DNA from 3 places in the Arthrobacter sp. CAN_A6 genome. Region 3 is predicted to be linked to each of the others. Evidence: predicted binding sites of a transcription regulator. Region 3 holds the regulator's gene; each other region holds the start of a gene.
The links. Region 3 encodes HrcA, which represses chaperone genes, less so after heat shock. Its sites were predicted from a motif close to TTNGCACTCGNNNNNNNCGAGTGCNAA; they were not measured.
Positions count from the first base shown of each region.

Region 1: IWX75_RS04225 (Hsp20/alpha crystallin family protein) is a predicted target of HrcA. The motif match lies at 1,167-1,193, and genes of this name have one in related genera.
Region 2: groL (chaperonin GroEL) is a predicted target of HrcA. The motif match lies at 1,521-1,547, and genes of this name have one in related genera.

Region 1 covers NZ_JADOUV010000002.1:149,953-153,224, forward strand. The annotation lists gene mgrA (L-glyceraldehyde 3-phosphate reductase) at 1-65, shown strand, start outside; gene IWX75_RS04215 (GNAT family N-acetyltransferase) at 65-565, shown strand; gene IWX75_RS04220 (DUF1801 domain-containing protein) at 585-1,010, opposite strand; gene IWX75_RS04225 (Hsp20/alpha crystallin family protein) at 1,292-1,753, shown strand; gene IWX75_RS04230 (DUF7793 family protein) at 2,238-2,612, shown strand; gene IWX75_RS04235 (DUF7793 family protein) at 2,609-3,058, shown strand; gene IWX75_RS04240 (family 4 glycosyl hydrolase) at 3,035-3,272, opposite strand, start outside.
Region 2 covers NZ_JADOUV010000010.1:50,410-53,681, forward strand. The annotation lists gene groL (chaperonin GroEL) at 1-1,359, opposite strand, end outside; gene IWX75_RS14950 (TM2 domain-containing protein) at 1,712-2,260, shown strand; gene IWX75_RS14955 (LytR C-terminal domain-containing protein) at 2,335-2,907, opposite strand; gene IWX75_RS14960 (DUF3263 domain-containing protein) at 2,934-3,236, opposite strand.
Region 3 covers NZ_JADOUV010000005.1:189,982-193,253, forward strand. The annotation lists gene IWX75_RS10615 (DUF3097 domain-containing protein) at 1-704, opposite strand, end outside; gene hrcA (heat-inducible transcriptional repressor HrcA) at 894-1,907, shown strand; gene dnaJ (molecular chaperone DnaJ) at 2,063-3,193, shown strand; gene IWX75_RS10630 (16S rRNA (uracil(1498)-N(3))-methyltransferase) at 3,196-3,272, shown strand, end outside.

The sequences.
Region 1 (3,272 bases), on a different contig from region 3:
ACGCGATCGATGAGTTCGCCGTCGAATCGGACATCAACCTGTGGGCGGGAGCGCTGAAGGCCTGATGCGCACCCTCCGGAGGGCGGTCCGTAGTGACTGGGCCGCCCTCTGGCGCATCATGGAGCCGGTGGTCAGGGCCGGGGACACCTACTGCTGGGATCCCGCCATGGAGGAGGAGGCAGCGCGGCGGGAGTGGTTTCCCGAGGAACCCCTCGATGCAACGTTGTGCGTCTATGTGGTGGCCGACGACGACGTCGTGGTGGGCACTGCTCAATTGCACGCGAACCGTGGGGGCAACGGCAGCCACGTTGCCAACGCCTCGTTTCTGGTGGCGGCTGACTCCGGCGGGAAAGGATTCGCGCGGTTGCTCGCTGAGCGGGTGATGGAGGAGGCTCGTGGTCAGGGCTACGAATCGATGCAGTTCAACGCCGTGGTGCAGACGAATGAGCGGGCGGTGGCGCTGTGGCAGTCCCTGGGATTCGAGGTGATCGGCACTGTTCCGAACGCCTTCCGGCATCCTGTGCAGGGACTGACCGGCCTCCACATCATGTATCGGGAACTCTAGGGACGCATCCGCGGGAATGCTAGCCGAGGGTGAAGTCCGCCGTCGTCATGTAGGTGTGGCCCAGCCGGATCAACTCCTGAAGCACTTCGGTGTCCACCTCTGCCAGCGACGGGATGTACAGGCACGCAGCGCCGGTCCGATGCCTGCCCAGACGGGCGAGGAGGTCCTCCGCGCCGGGGGCGATCGTGAGTCCGTACAGGGCAAGGGCGTCGCTCCGAGGGGAAAACCCGACGGCGAGGGCGTCCCCTTCGCGACCGGAGGCGTATTTGTAGGAATACTGCCCGAACCCGATCATCGAGGGCCCCCACAGAACGGGGTCGAGCTTCGTGATCGACTGCATCATCCGGAGCACCGCGAAGCCGTCATTGCGGCGTCGTTCGTTGGTGACATCGTTGAGGAAGGCGATCGGGTCGGCCGTACTCGGTCGGGTCTTGTTCGCTGCCACCGCGCCACCTGGCTTCCTGTCGCGGGAAAGGCCCCGGAAGGACCTGTCCTGTGTCAGGTCCTTCCGGCCATCCTAAGCGGTCGGCACCGGCCGTTGCCGGGTCGAGGGACACCGGTGGTCGGGTCGAATGCGGAAGGGAAAAATCTTCCGGCAGATCTGGCACTCTCCCTGCAGGAGTGCTAACCTATTTCCGTAGTTGAGCGAAGGACGCTCAACTACCCGAAACAATGGATCGAGCGTTGCTTCCGAGGGAAGCGGCACACCTGAAGGAGTTGACAACAATGGCTATGAGGTTTGACCCGTTCCGCGAGATCGACCGTGTTGCCGGTGCGCTTCTGAACAGCGGGCCGGGCCTGCGCGGGATGCCGATGGACCTGTACCGCCAGGGAGATCATTACGTCCTGAATGCGGATCTTCCCGGGTTGGATCCAGGATCGGTCGACATCGATGTCGACGGGCAATTGCTGACCATTCGTGCGGAGCGGACACTGCAGGGCGCTGACGGCGTCCAGTGGTTGACCCGTGAGCGCGACAGCGGCTCGTTCCTGCGCCAACTCAACCTGGGACAGGGAATCGACACCGAAAACATTTCCGCACATTACGAGAACGGTGTCCTGAGCGTCACCATCCCTGTGGTCGAGAAGGCGAGGTCCCGCAAGATCGCGGTGACCACCAACCACGATTCCGACGTCGTGGAAGAGGGTACGGATCCACGCAACAGGCAGCAGGCCGTGGAGCCCTAGGACGCCTGTTCAAGAGCGCCGCAAAACGCCGGATCCAACCAACGGTCGGGTCCGGCGTTTCTCGTGGAAGCGATTCGGGACGATTCCCCAGAAGCGAGCTGTAGCAACCCGGAGCGCCCCGACACCACCTGAAGCAACCCGGTTCAATCCGGTGCAACCGGTGCAAGGTCGAGAAAGGGACCGGGGGCGTTGCTGGGGGTGAAGCCCCGGTCTCAAGAGGGCTTGCGGCCCCCGGTCCCATTCGAGGGCAGCCGCCCGATTACCGGCGGTTCTGCCGCTGGCTTTTCTTGAACTGCTGCCTTGACGCAATCATCACGTGCCGTTCTTGGGAAAAGCTTGTGTTCTCTCCCCGACGACCCGGCCCCGTAACAAGGCTTCTCGAACGCTCCGCCGTGTCACGAGGGTCGGTCGGGAACTTCGGACTACGCTTCGCTACAGTGCATCGCTAAAGTGCTCAGTCACCGGGGGAGATTCGATGGGCCGCGTGTCAGCTGCCAGGGGTAAGGCGTGGATCAGCACCACTGGAGGAAACGGACTCCGCCTCGAGTGGGAGCCTTCCTCCCAGGTGGAAGCCGACGACGCCCGGTCCGTCCTGGAAACGAGTACCTTTCTGGCCGGCGGGGAACCGTACGTACTCCTGGTCGACCTGACGATGCTCATCTCCATCAGTACCGAGGCCCGGGACGTCTTCAATGCCTGCGGCGATGTCCTCGCCGCGGCAATGGTGGGGCAGGGTCCCATGGACCGGGTTCTGGCTGCACCTTCGGGGAACGCCGGCCATCCCACGGGATTCTTCACCTCGGAGGCCGATGCGCTCAGCTGGCTCGGAAGAATGAGCTCCGGAGGAAGGAACCCATGAACAATCCGCGAAATCGCACGGGCAGGTTCCTCGCGGTCCGGGAGGACAACGATCTCATCCGCGTCGACTGGGATCGGGGCATCACCATCTCCGACGACGACGCCCGCCAGCTGATCGCCCGGCTTGCTGAACTCTCCCCGCTCGTGTGCGGGCCGATGCTCGTCAACCTCAACGGCATGGTGTCCCTCAGCCGGGGATCCCTCAGCGCCTTCGCCGGGAACCTGGATATCTCGGCGATGGCGCTCGTCGGGCACTCGGCCGTGGACCGGCTCCTGGCGGGATTCTTCATCGGTGTGCATCGCCCGCCGTATCCCACCTGCTACTTCGACTCCGAGGAGGCCGGCGAAGAGTGGCTGCTGGGACGCCGTCATCTCGACCGGGACTGCGTCCTCGAGCCCTCGACATTCGAGCCGGTTGAGCTCTCACTCCCGCCAGAAGCTCCTTAGGCCGGGGAAAACCTCTTCATACCCCTGCAGCACGCGGGCTGCAGCGTGCGCCGAATCGATGAGCGGGTGGAGGGTGAAGGCCTTCAGCGCCGCGTCCCGGTCCGCACGCAAAGCCGCCTGCACGGCCTGCTGCTCAGCCCCCTTGACCGACGCCATCAGACCGAGTTGGGAAACGGTCAGGGGCGAGGCGGGGAGCGGAACAGCCCCGCTGCCG
Region 2 (3,272 bases), on a different contig from region 3:
GGCGATCTGCTTCAGCGGGGCGTCGATGGCGACACGGACGATGTTCGCTCCGGTTGCCTCGTCACCTGTCAGGTCGAGCGTGGCGAATGCCTTCGCACCGGCCTGGATCAGTGCCACGCCGCCACCGGCAACGATGCCCTCTTCGACGGCTGCCTTGGCGTTACGCACTGCATCTTCGATGCGGTGCTTGCGCTCCTTGAGCTCGACCTCGGTTGCGGCTCCGGCCTTGATGACTGCGACGCCGCCGGCCAGCTTGGCCAGGCGCTCCTGCAGCTTCTCGCGGTCGTAGTCGGAGTCGGAGTTGTCGATCTCGGCACGGATCTGGGCCACACGGCCGGCGATGGCGTCGGCGTCGCCGGCACCTTCGACGATCGTGGTCTCGTCCTTGGTGACAACCACCTTGCGGGCAGTGCCGAGCAGGTCGAGCGTGGCGTTCTCGAGCTTGAGGCCGACTTCCTCGGCGATGACCTGGCCACCGGTGAGGATGGCGATGTCGGCCAGCTGGGCCTTGCGGCGGTCGCCGAAGCCGGGTGCCTTGACGGCAACGGACTTGAACGTGCCGCGGATCTTGTTCACGACGAGCGTGGCGAGAGCCTCACCCTCGACGTCCTCGGCGATGATCAGCAGCGGCTTGCCGGACTGCATGATCTTCTCGAGGACGGCAACGAGGTCCTTGACGTTCGAGATCTTCGAGTTGACGATCAGGATGTAGGGATCCTCGAGGACCGTCTCCTGGCGCTCTGCGTCGGTGACGAAGTAACCGGAGATGTAGCCCTTGTCGAAGCGCATTCCTTCGGTCAGCTCGAGCTCGAGGCCGAAGGTGTTGGATTCCTCGACGGTGATGACGCCTTCCTTGCCCACCTTGTCGAGTGCTTCAGCGATGAGGTCACCGATCTGCGTGTCACCGGCGGAAATGGAAGCCGTGGCCGCGATTTCCTCCTTGGTCTCGATCTCCTTGGCGGAAGCCAGGAGCTCCCGGGTGACGGCGGCAACTGCCTTCTCGATACCGCGCTTGAGGCTCAGGGGATCCGCACCGGCGGCTACGTTGCGGAGGCCTTCCTTGACGAGGGCCTGCGCGAGGACGGTGGCGGTCGTGGTGCCGTCGCCGGCCACGTCGTCGGTCTTCTTCGCAACTTCCTTGACCAGCTCGGCGCCGATCTTCTCGAACGGGTCGTCGAGTTCGATCTCCTTGGCGATGGAAACACCATCGTTGGTGATCGTGGGGGCGCCCCACTTTTTCTCGAGGACGACGTTGCGGCCGCGTGGGCCGAGCGTTACCTTGACGGCGTCAGCGAGGATGTTCAATCCACGCTCGAGGCCGCGACGGGCCTCTTCATCAAAAGAAATGATCTTGGCCATAACGGCTTAGGTCCTTTCGGGGACGGTTGTGCATGTCAGCATACGAATGCCTACCGATCTGCGATGCCCGCGACGGACGGGCTGGGCCGGGAACGATCTCTTTACGTCCTGGCGTTCACCCTCACCACAGAGGTCTGCCTGCTTCACCCGGTACCCGCTGCTTAGCAGTCAACCGGCCCGAGTGCTAACTCAATAATTAGCACTCCGGCAGGGCGAGTGCAAGCCGGGATTCCCGTGGTGACGCCCCCGGGCCGTCCCTGAGCCGGTCCGGAAAAAGACAGGGACCTACCCGATGGCGTGCGGCGGAAAGGAGGCATAGGTTGGGGTCGGACAGCACAACAGGAGGAGCGCAGTGTCAACGAACCCAGAGCACCAGCCGGATCCCTTTTCGGATCCGGACGGGAAGAACCAGCCCGGACCCGGGGCGTCACCGGACACCGGTCGGCCCCCCGAACAATATCCGTCCGGCTTCGACCCGTCCGGCGTCCACCAGTCCGGCTCGTACGGGTCAGCTCCGCAACAACCCGATTCCTACCAGCAGCAGGGTCCCTACGGTCAGGGGTACCCCGAACAGCCGAATGGGTACCCGCCGAATCAATACCAGCAGGGCCCGTACCAGCCCAATCCGTACCAGCAGGGCCAGTTCCAGCAGGGCCCCTACGGCCAGGGGTACCCCGAACAGAAATCACGGCTCGTTGCAGGGCTGCTCGGTATCCTCCTGGGATCGCTCGGTATCCACCGTTTCTACCTGGGCTATACCACCATCGGTGTCGTGCAGATCATCGTCACCTTCGTGACCTTCGGATTCGGAGCGCTCTGGGGGTTCATCGAGGGCATTCTGATCCTCGTGGGAGCGCAGACGTTCAGCAGGGACGCGCGCGGCATCCCGCTCAAGGAGTAATCCGCTCAAGGAGTAATCCGCCGAAGGAGTAGCGCGCCGTATGGAACCTTAGCCGGCCGACCGGGCGAGGGTTCCTATTCGAAATCCGGTCCAAGCACCGCCGTGATCAGCGGCGCGACGTCGGGGCTGGCCATCACGGTTGCGATGCCGAGGTCAGCGGCGAGTTCCTGGGCGGCGGGCTGCTGGTCGGCGTCGCCGTAGAGAACCGTGGACGCCTGGACCGGCGGCCCGGCCCAGTTGCCGGCAATCGCTCCAGACCAGCCCTCCGCCGCCAGGCGGCCGGCCGCGGTCGTGGCGAGCCCTGCCGTTCCGGTGGCGTTGAGCACGTTGAGGGCCTGGCTCCTGTCGACCACAGCCGGGGAGGTCGACGCCGACTCCCCGGAGCCCGCCTCTGCAGGATCCGGATCCGGGGTAGGGACCCCGGAGGCATCCGCTGCCGAAGCGGTGCTGCCGCTGGGCACCGCCTCCAGCCCGAGCCTCGGAAGCAGAAAGTAGGCGGCGAGTCCTACGAGCAACGCCAGCACTCCCACGAGGATTTTCAGGGCGAGTCCATTGGAACGATCGGGCATCAACCGCTCACGGTGGACTCCCTGCCGATCGACGCTGATCGGAATGTCGTCGAACTCGTCCGCGGGATATTTCGTCATATGCGTGTGCGGTCCTTGGCTGCTGGTCAGATGTCGACGCCGAGCCGGCGTGCCGAGCGGGCACGCTGCCGGGTTGAACGAAGTCTACGCAGCCTTTTGACAAGCATCGGATCGTGGGCGAGCGCCGCCTCCGTGTCGATCAGCGCATTGAGGATCTGGTAGTAGTGGGTGGCTGACATGTTGAAAAGCTCCCGGATCACCTGTTCCTTCGCTCCCGAGTACTTCCACCATTCACGTTCGAGTGCGAGCATGCGCCGGTCGCGGTCCTCGAGAACGAGTGCGTCGGTAGGGGAAGGCGGGTTGCCCGCTGCACCCAGTGCTTCACCCATCGACTCCACCGCCCCGATCCGTCCATTCCAGAAATT
Region 3 (3,272 bases):
AGCCCGGCGAGGATGCCGGTCTTCCAGTCCTGGTGGCGTGGCACCACAGGCCAGGCGGCGAGGCCCAGCGCGCCGGGCTTCACTGCCTGCCACACATCCACGTAGGGGTGTCCCACGATGAGCACGGAGCCGGCGGCGCCGCGCTGTGCCATCGCCTGCTCGGCGATCCGGAACTCCTTGGTACCCGGGAGGAGGTGGTCCACCAGGATTCCGAGGCGTCGGCCGGGGCCCGGCGAGAAAGCACGGATCGCTCCCTCGAGGTCGTCGATGCCGTGGAGGGGTTCCACGACGATCCCCTCGTGCCGGAGATCGTCTCCCCAGACCTTCTCCACCAGTTCGGCGTCATGCTTGCCCTCCACCCAGATGCGGCTCGCTTTGGCCGTTTTTGCACGACCGGCCTCGACCCGCACGGACCCCGACGCCGTGCGCTGAGGTCCGGCAGGCGCTGCCTTCGTAGGTGCAGTAACACGGACAGGGCTGCCGTCGAGGAGGAATCCGTGCCCCAGCCGGAAGGTCCGGTGCCGCAGCTTCCGGTCCTCGAGGACCATCACATGGAGGCCCCCGGACTTCTCCACGCGCACCACCGCGCCGACGAATCCGGTCTGCACATCCTCGAGCACCAGGCCCGCAGCAGCCGCCACTTCCGGCAACTCGGTGCGCGCGGGCGCGGAAATGTCCTGTGCCCCCCAGGCGTAGTCGGCCACTGCTGTATCTCGCTTTCATTTTCCGGCGCTGTTCGTCCGGCGCCATTTCCCCGGGTCCGGGGCCGGGCCGGATTTTCCAATGCTAACAATCCGCGCAGACGTACTAGACTTGGCACTTGGGTGTGTTGAGTGCCAATCGTTTCCGGTGCCGGCGGGAATGCCGGATAAGTGTCCTGGAGGTGATGAAGGATGAGTGAGCCACGGCGTCTGGAAGTGCTGCGGGCCATCGTTGAGGACTATGTCCATTCGCGGGAGCCGGTAGGATCCAAAGCCCTCGTCGACCGCCATGGCCTCGGAGTCTCCTCCGCCACCATCCGCAACGACATGGCCGTCCTCGAGGAGGAGGGGCTGATCACTGCGCCCCACACGAGCTCGGGAAGAATCCCCACCGACAAGGGCTATCGGCTCTTCGTCGACCGCATCTCGGAGGTGAAGCCGCTCTCGGCTCCCGAGAAACGCGCCATCCAGGCACTGCTCGAGGGGGCGGAGGATCTCGACGACGTCGTCGATCGCACCGTCCGCATCCTCGCCCAACTCACCAATCAGGTGGCGGTGGTGCAGTTTCCCCGGCTCGGCGGTGCCGCGGTGAGGCACATCGAGTTCGTGCTGCTCGCGCCGCAGCAGGTCCTGGTGGTGCTGATCGCTACCAATGGAACCGTCCAGCAGCGGGTGGTGCCCGTCCCCGGAACGCTTCAGGAAGCGGAACTCGCGGACCTGAAACAGCGCATCCTCGGCGCGGTGTCCGGGGTCCGGTTGACGGCCCTGCCCGCCGAGCTGGCGCACGCGGCGCAGGTCTTGCCGCAGCACCTGCGCCATGCCGGAGGTGCACTGCTGAAATCACTCGAGCACCTGGCCGGACTCGGGCGGGAGGACCGCATCGTGCTGGCCGGAACAGCGAACCTGGCGCGGTCGACCGTCGACTTTCCCCTCAGTATCGGCCCCGTACTCGAAGCGCTCGAGGAACAGGTGGTCATGCTGCGCCTCCTGTCGGAGATGGAGCAGGACTACCGGGGAGTTTCGGTGCGGATCGGAAGCGAGAACCCCTACGGTGGTCTTTCGGAGGCCTCGGTCATCGCGACGGGGTACGGGCCCGATGCCGGGGCGAAGCTGGGCATCCTCGGCCCGACGCGGATGGATTACCCCACCACCATGGCGGCGGTGCGCGCCGTCGCACGGTATCTTTCGCGGATCCTCGAGGAATAGCGCGGAGGAATATTGTGCCGTGCGACCGGTGTCGGGAAGGAACGCGGCCCGTCGCCGGTTGATAGAGGAAACAGTAGCGACAGAGACCAAGATCCTGCGGGACACGCCGCGGGTTGCAGGATGAAGAGTTCGTCAACAGGAAGTGATGTGCAGGAGTGAGTAATCACTATGAAGTTCTCGGTGTGGCGCAGGGTGCCAGCGGAGAGGAAATCAAGAAGGCCTACCGAAAGCTGGCCCGGAAACTCCACCCCGACGTGAATTCAGGGCCGGACGCCGCCGAGGAGTTCAAGCGCGTCACGCACGCCTACGAGGTACTGGCCGACCCGCAGAAGCGCAGGGTCTATGACACCACCGGCAATGAGAACGGAACCGACACCGGGTTCGGTGGCGGCTACTCCGGTTCCGGATTCGCCTTCCAGGACATTTTCGAGACGTTCTTCGGCGGCCAGAGCGGCCAGGGCGGGCCGCCCTCACGCATGCGCCGCGGTCAGGATGCCCTGATCAACGTCCGTATCGATCTGAAGGACGCCGTCTTCGGCACCAACAAGAAGATCGACGTCGACACCGCGGCCGTGTGCCCCACCTGTGACGGGAGCTGCTGCCAGCCCGGCACGTCGCCGCGCACCTGCGACATCTGCGGAGGTTCCGGTCAGGTCCAGCGCGCAGTCCGGTCCATCCTCGGGCAGGTGATGACGACCGCGCCCTGCGGCTCCTGCCAGGGGTACGGGACGGTCATCCCCAATCCCTGCCATGAGTGCAGCGGCGACGGACGCATCCGTGCGCGCCGCACCCTCACCATCAAGGTGCCCGCGGGCGTCGCCACCGGGACGCGCATCCAGCTGTCGGGCCAGGGTGAGGCGGGAACGGCCGGCGGACCGCAGGGTGACCTGTACGTGGAGATCCGGGTCAATACCGACTCGACGTTCCTTCGCGAGGGCGACGACCTCCATGTCACACTGAGCGTTCCCATGACCGCGGCTTCCCTCGGGACGTCGGTCCGGCTCGATACGTTCGACGGCGACCAGGAGCTCGCCATCAAGGCCGGGACCCAGTCCGGCGAAATCCTGACGCTCCGAGGCCTCGGAGTCACCCACCTGCGGGGCAGCGGCCGCGGCGACCTGCGGGTTCACCTCAACGTCGAGACGCCGAGGAACCTCGATCCCGAGCAGGAAGAGTTGCTGCGCAAGCTTGCAGGCCTGCGCGGCGAGGAATATACGGACGGCCAACTCGCCTCCAGCGGCTCCGGGGTCTTCGCACGCCTGCGCGAGCGCCTGGGCAACCTCTGACCGTGACGAACCCGCTGTTCTTCGGCGATCCTGCCGACGTCCGCTCAACCACTGCGGGCAGCGTCTTCGAGCTGCGGGG